DNA from 3 places in the Gracilibacillus sp. HCP3S3_G5_2 genome. Region 3 is predicted to be linked to each of the others. Evidence: riboswitches for the same ligand, from Rfam matches in the RefSeq annotation. Region 3 holds a riboswitch; each other region holds the start of a gene.
What was found. Region 3 has a riboswitch for S-adenosylmethionine ahead of ACTNEP_RS08000 (phosphoadenylyl-sulfate reductase). Riboswitches for the same ligand answer to the same signal wherever they lie in the genome.
Positions count from the first base shown of each region.

Region 1: linked by a shared signal. The riboswitch ahead of ACTNEP_RS12010 (acetyl-CoA C-acyltransferase) and the one ahead of ACTNEP_RS08000 (phosphoadenylyl-sulfate reductase) in region 3 are both predicted to bind S-adenosylmethionine.
Region 2: linked by a shared signal. The riboswitch ahead of ACTNEP_RS04655 (PLP-dependent aspartate aminotransferase family protein) and the one ahead of ACTNEP_RS08000 (phosphoadenylyl-sulfate reductase) in region 3 are both predicted to bind S-adenosylmethionine.

Region 1 covers NZ_JBQHXU010000007.1:144,064-146,385, forward strand. The annotation lists gene ACTNEP_RS12005 (GNAT family N-acetyltransferase) at 1-521, shown strand, start outside; SAM riboswitch class I at 619-734, shown strand; SAM riboswitch class I at 901-1,005, shown strand; gene ACTNEP_RS12010 (acetyl-CoA C-acyltransferase) at 1,084-2,253, shown strand; gene ACTNEP_RS12015 (acetoacetate--CoA ligase) at 2,247-2,322, shown strand, end outside.
Region 2 covers NZ_JBQHXU010000002.1:435,457-437,778, reverse strand. The annotation lists gene clpP (ATP-dependent Clp endopeptidase proteolytic subunit ClpP) at 1-305, shown strand, start outside; SAM riboswitch class I at 520-635, shown strand; SAM riboswitch class I at 708-815, shown strand; gene ACTNEP_RS04655 (PLP-dependent aspartate aminotransferase family protein) at 921-2,322, shown strand, end outside.
Region 3 covers NZ_JBQHXU010000004.1:193,436-195,757, reverse strand. The annotation lists gene ACTNEP_RS08005 (assimilatory sulfite reductase (NADPH) flavoprotein subunit) at 1-684, opposite strand, end outside; gene ACTNEP_RS08000 (phosphoadenylyl-sulfate reductase) at 742-1,470, opposite strand; SAM riboswitch class I at 1,542-1,655, opposite strand; gene ACTNEP_RS07995 (aldo/keto reductase family protein) at 1,762-2,322, opposite strand, start outside.

The DNA of each region.
Region 1 (2,322 bases), on a different contig from region 3:
AAGATTTAGCCTTGAAACTAATTGATTTGAGAGATGCAGAAAAAGTATTTGCATTAACTGAAAATTCAAGAGACTATTTACGGGAATGGCTACCTTGGGTTGATACAACCTTAAAGGTAGAAGATACAAAAGCTTTTATTCAATCAAGTATAAAAGGGTTCGCCGACAATAAGAGTTTAACGACAGTCATCTTATATAAAAATGAAATTGTCGGGGTTGCCGGTTATAATAGCATTGACTGGTCCAATAAGATTGCGTATATCGGCTATTGGCTTGGTGCCGAATACCAAGGAAAAGGAATTATGACAAGAGCAGCGAAAGGATTAACAGATTATGCTTTTCATGAATTAAAATTAAATAAAGTAGAAATTAGAGCTGCGGTTGACAACCAAAAAAGCAGAAGTGTCCCTAAAAGGCTGGGATTTGTGGAAGAAGGGCATATCAGAAGTAGTGAATGGTTATACGATCATTATGTTGATCATATTGTATACGGAGTTTTAGCTGAGGAATGGCTGAAATAGTATATAAAATATTGTCGAAATATATTGACAATTTTAACGAAAGCATGCTAAAGTGTAGTATATTACTTGGATTTAAAAAATAAAATATAATAATCTTGTCTTATCAAGAGAGGTGGAGGGACTGGCCCAAAGAAGCCTCGGCAACCATTAAGTTTTTTACTTAATATAGGTGCCAATTCCATCTAAGTAGATTTTACTTAGAAGAGATAAGAGATTCCTAATGTTCATTTACGTCTCTCTATCTCTATTTGTAGGTAGGGAGATTTTTTATTGTTATAAATGATTTTGTTGCTTGCATCTATTTCTTCTCCTTGAATAATTGTAGATGGAAGGAAGCGAGCAAGTTAAGCAGTGATTCGCTAAAAAATGAATAGGTGATAGCTTATCAAGAGAGGTGGAGGGACTGGCCCAATGAAACCCGGCAACCATTAAGCAATGCTTAAAAGGTGCTAATTCCAACAGGAGAAATCCTGAAAGATAAGAAGAGCAGTTAAGCCCTCTTTTTATCGAAGAGGGCTTTTTCATTTATCGAAAAATTTATTTGAAAAAGGAGTAATCTCGTATGTCGATTGTTATTTTAGACGGTATCCGTACACCTTTCGGGAAATGGAACGGTGCACTCTCAGAATTTACAGCTGTAAATTTAGCGAGTATGTCATTGAAATATTTAATCGAGAAATATCCTATGATTCCATACATAGATGGGGTATTGTTAGCACAAGTTATTCAGGCTGGCCAAGGACAAAATCCTGCAAGACAAGTTGCACACGAAGCAGGACTCGACTCCAACACACCAGCAATCACACTTAATAACGTCTGTCTTGGGGGAGTTGCCACTGTTATTGATGCGGTTCGTCGCATTAAATTAGAAGAAGGTAGTACGTATATTGTTGGTGGTTTTGATTCGATGTCAAATGCTCCCCATGTTATCCCTACTCGGTCGATCAAGGGAATGGGACACCAAACAATAACAGACACACTACTACATGATGGACTGTGGTGTTCTTTAAGCAATCAATCAATGGGAGTATTAACAGAACAATATAATCTTGTATACGACATTGGTCGTGAAGAACAAGATCAATTTGCCGCTCTATCTCAGCAAAGAGCAGCAAAGGCGTCTGAACAAGGTTTATTACAGGACGAAATCCTACCGATTGATGGAGTGTTGACAGAGGATGAAGGAATCCGGCCAGAGACAACAGTAGAAACATTAGCAAAATTAAAACCAGCTTTTACGAAAGGTGGAACCATTACAGCTGGCAATGCTTCACAAATGACAGATGGGGCTAGCCTTGGTGTTGTGACAACATTAGAGCAAGCCCAACAAATGGAGACAGAACCACTTGCTTATATCATTGATTGGGCTGAAACAGCTGGTCCAGATACTAGTTTACACACGAAACCAGCAGATGCCATCCAAAAGATATTAGCTAACCAGAATTTGACAGTAAATGATATTGATTTATTTGAAATAAATGAAGCATTTGCAAGCGTCGTAATTGCCAGCTGTCAGAACCTAGCTATTGATTATGACAAAGTAAATATAAATGGAGGAGCAATTGCAATAGGACACCCGCTTGGAGGCACTGGCTTCCGTTTAATCGTAACCTTGGCACATGCTTTGAAACGACAGGGTGGGGGGAAAGGAATCGCTGCTTTATGTGGTGGCGGTGGTCAAGGTATCGCTATACTTATTGAGGTAGTAGAGGAAGGTGGAAAACGATGCTAACGGAGACAATGGTGAAAAAAAGCGCTGTATTATGGGAACCTAAAGAGAAGGATATTGAGCAAACACATC
Region 2 (2,322 bases), on a different contig from region 3:
CCATGGGTGCGTTCTTATTGGCAGCTGGTGAACCTGGTAAACGTTTTGCCTTACCAAACAGTGAAGTAATGATTCACCAACCATTAGGTGGTACACAAGGGCAAGCGTCAGACATCCAAATCCATGCTAATCGTATTATCGAAATGCGTAAAAAGCTAAACCAAATTCTAGCTGATCGTACTGGTCAACCATTAGAAGTAATTGAAAAAGATACAGACCGTGATAATTTCATGTCTGCTGAAAAAGCAAAAGAATACGGTCTAATTGATAAAGTAATGGAGAAGAAACCATCAGACTTAAATTAAAAAGAAAAAGTGGCGGAACTAACCGCCACTTTTTTTCGTTGAAAAGTTGATATTAAATGCTTAGTGTTAACAGTAATCCAAAGCTAGTACTTAGAAGAAGTCTCCACTTTTTATTTGTATTAATTTTCAGAAAATATCTTGACATCGTGTTTATCGCGTGCTACAGTATTACATAGCATTAATAAAAACGAGTAAACAACTCGGAATTATATATTTCTTATCTAGAGAGGTGGAGGGATCGGCCCTAGGAAGCCTCGGCAACCATTAAGTGAATCATCATTTAATACAGGTGCCAATTCCACTAAGTACATATACTTAGAGAGATAAGAGAGCGAATATACATATTCAAGTCTCTCTATCTCGGTGTAGAGAGACTTTTTTATGAACAATTGAATACTAAAACTCTTATCCAGAGAGGTGGAGGGACTGGCCCGATGATACCCAGCAACCATTAAGCAAAAGCTTAAAAGGTGCTAATTCCTGCAGGATATTTATCCTGAAAGATAAGGGGAAGACTACTGTTATGTCAGTTAAAGCCTTCTTCTTATCGAAGAAGGCTTTTTTTAATAGAGATAGTACTTAAAATGGAAATTTTAATTGGGGAGGAAATAAATAATGACAAATTTTAAAGGCTCAACTTACGATCCGGAAACAATTCATCTACATGGAGGGCAAGCGCCTGATCCGACAACAGGTTCACGGGCAGTACCTATCTATCAATCTACCTCATACGTGTTCCACGATACGGAGCATGCAGAAAGATTATTCGCTCTAGATGAGCCGGGCAATATTTATTCAAGAATTGGGAATCCAACGGTTGATGTCTTTGAAAAAAGGATGGCTCTTTTAGAGGATGGGGTTGCGGCTGTTGCTACAGCCTCAGGTATGTCTGCTATAACGCTATCAATTTTAAATCTGGCAAGTGCCGGTGATGAAATTGTTGCAGGCGTCAACTTATATGGTGGAACATACAATTTGTTCAATGTAACACTTCCACGTTATGGAATTACTGTTACATTCGTTGATCCAACAGACCCTGAAAACTTTAAAGCAGCGATTACAGATAAAACAAAAGCCGTTTACGGTGAAATTATTGGTAATCCTGGTTTACAGGTATTAGATGTGGAAAGGGTATCAGAGATTGCACATGATGCTGGTATTCCGTTAATAATTGATAATACTTTTGCCACTCCATTTGGATGTAAACCAATCACACTTGGTGCAGACATTGTAGTCCATTCTGCAACGAAATGGATTGGTGGCCATGGAACATCCATTGGTGGTGTCATTATTGATGGTGGACGTTTTAACTGGAATTCTGAAAAATATCCAGCGTTCACAGAGCCTGATCCAAGTTACAACGGTATTCGCTATGCAGTAGATTTTGGAACATTAGCCTTTATTACCAAAGTGCGTGTGCAATTATTGAGAGACTTTGGGGCAGCACTAAGTCCTTTTAATGCATTTCAATTGTTACAGGGATTAGAGACTTTGCATATTCGCGTTGAAAGACATAATCAAAACGCACTGGAACTCGCAAAACACTTAAATGAACATGAAGCGGTAGAGTGGGTAAGATATCCTGGTCTTGAAAGTCATCCATCCCATGAGTTAGCAAAGCGTATCTTAAATAATGGCTATGGTTCAATTATTGTATTTGGCATTAAAGGTGGACGTGATGCAGGTCGTGACTTAATCAACAATGTTGCATTATGGTCACATGTCGCGAACGTAGGAGATGCTAAATCACTCATTATCCACCCAGCATCTACAACACACCAGCAACTGACAAAAGAAGAACTTGAACAAACTGGTGTTTCAGAAGAATTAGTTCGCTTGTCTGTAGGCATCGAATCAGTTAGGGATATTAAAAATGACCTTGACCAAGCGCTAGTGAAGGCAACTGGAATAGGTGAAGAAAATGAGAAGCAAATTGTTGTAAATGACGAAGGAATTATCAAATGGGCATTAAATTCACCATATGAACGATACGTGGAAAACGGAGAAGAAGTAACAC
Region 3 (2,322 bases):
AGAATAAATTGGCTGTTCAGCTGGTGTGGGACTGGTTGCAGCTGTATTCACCGAATTTCCGGCATCTTTTTTTAGCACAGTCAGTACATCTGAGATCCATTCTTCAGCGGGTTCATCATAATCGACATCACAGTCAACCCGAGGATGTATTCTGGTAGCGCCTAATTCTTCTAATCGTTTATCAAATTCCTTGCCTGTTTGACAGAAATACTCATAGGACTCATCGCCAAGTGACAAAACGGAAAAGTTTACCTTTTCAAGCTTTGGTGCCTTACGGCTGTGCAAATATTCATGGAATTGAATCGCATTATCAGGAGGATCTCCTTCACCGTGTGTTGCTGTGATAATGAGTAAATCTTCTACCTCTTTTAGTTTCTTTGGCTTAAAGTCATCCATGCTAGAAACTGTAACATCCCTCTGGATATCTTTTAGCTGGTTAGCTAGCTGTTCTGCTAGTGCTTGACTATTACCTGTTTCTGATCCGTATAAAATGGTGACGGTACGGGTTTCCACTTGAGCAGGTGCTGGCTGTTCAGCCGTTGTCACGGTTTGTGATGATTGGGAAGCGGCTAAATATCCAGCGAGCCAATTTTTTTGTGCATCTGTCAGTGTTGGTAGAATCTGATTCAATATTTCCGTCTGTTTTTCATCAAACGGACTGTTTACCACTTGTAATGTCAACATTTTCACCTCTTTTAATTAATCCGATAGACTTACTTGCATTTGGTGATAAAAAAATAGTTACTTTGATGATGGTGGAGTAGCATGTAAACCACATTCCGTTTTTTGAAAGTTAGCCCATCTCCCTGAACGCTCATCGTTAGCATCTGTAACTGGTGATGTACACGGGATACAGCCGATACTTGGGTAGTTTTGGTCATGCAGCTTGTTGTATGGTAATTGATGCTTTTCGATATATTCCCAAACATCCTCCCAAGTCCAATAAATTAAGGGACATACCTTAATGGAGTGGAAACGCTCATCCTTGTTAAGGAAATCTGTGTTTGCTCTTGTGGGTGATTGTGCTCTTCTTAACCCCGAAATCCATGCGGTAGCTCCGCTAAGTGCTTCTTCTAAAGGCTTTACTTTTCTGATATAACAGCATTGGTCTGGATTTCGGCTCCATAATGCTGAACCATATTGCTCTCGTTGTTCGTCTACCGTGAGGGAAGGTTTCTTCATTTCGATATCTAATAAAGGATATCGTTGTTTGACTTTCTCAATCAGGTCATAGGTTTCTTGAAAATGTAGGCCAGTGTCTAAAAATACTAAACTAGCATCTGGTTTCACCTTAGCGATCATGTCAATTAAAACCATGCTTTCCGCTCCAAAACTACAAGCATAGACCAAAGACTTTCCATACGTTTGATATGCCCATTCTAAAATTTTCTGTGCTCCTTTTGTCGGATCTTGAGGGTCAGGTGTCTCTCCGTTTAATGGACTTTCATAATAATTTTCATAAGTCAGCATGTATAGCTTCCTCCTCATTAAAAAAACCTTCTTATCAAAAGATAAGAAGGTAAGCAATGTGTATTTCTCCCTTCTTATCTTTCGGTTCAGCATATGCTGTTCCGCAGGATTTGGCACAGTGTTACGCTAGCGAACCTGTTGCCGAGGATTCACAGGGCCTGCCCCTCCACCTCTCTGGATAAGAATTCCATTTATGTTCGTTACTACCATAGTATACACAAATAATGGAAAAGTCAATGTCTTTTTGAAAAAACTGTAAAAAATAATACCAAGTTACTAGGTTTTTATTGATTACCGTTGTAATATATTTTCTATCTGTTCAATTGTATCTGGAGAAAGTTTTACACCAGCTGCTTTTGCGTTTTCTTCAATCTGAGCAGGTTTACTTGCACCGATAAGGGCACTTGATACATTATCTTGGCGTAAAATCCAGGCAATCGCTAATTGTGCTAATGAAAGGTTTTCGGTAGCTGCGATTTCCTGCAATGCCTCGACCTTTTCCAAGTTTTTCTCTGTTAATACTCGTGATAGATCTAAATTATCTTGAGCAGCTCGACTATCTTTTGGAATAGCCTCTCCTTTTTTATATTTTCCTGTTAGAACACCTTGAGCAAGGGGAGAGAAAACCACTTGGCCAATTCCATGCTTTTTACTTACAGGGATGACTTCTTTCTCGATATACCGATGAAGCATGCTATAGTTTGGCTGATTGACAACAATGCGATCTAACAGCTTTTGGTCAGCAAGGTGAATAGCTTCTGTCATTTGTTCGGCAGTCCATTCGCTGACTCCGATGTATAATACTTTCCCTTGGCGAACAAGATCATCTAATGCACGTAATGTTTCTTCTAA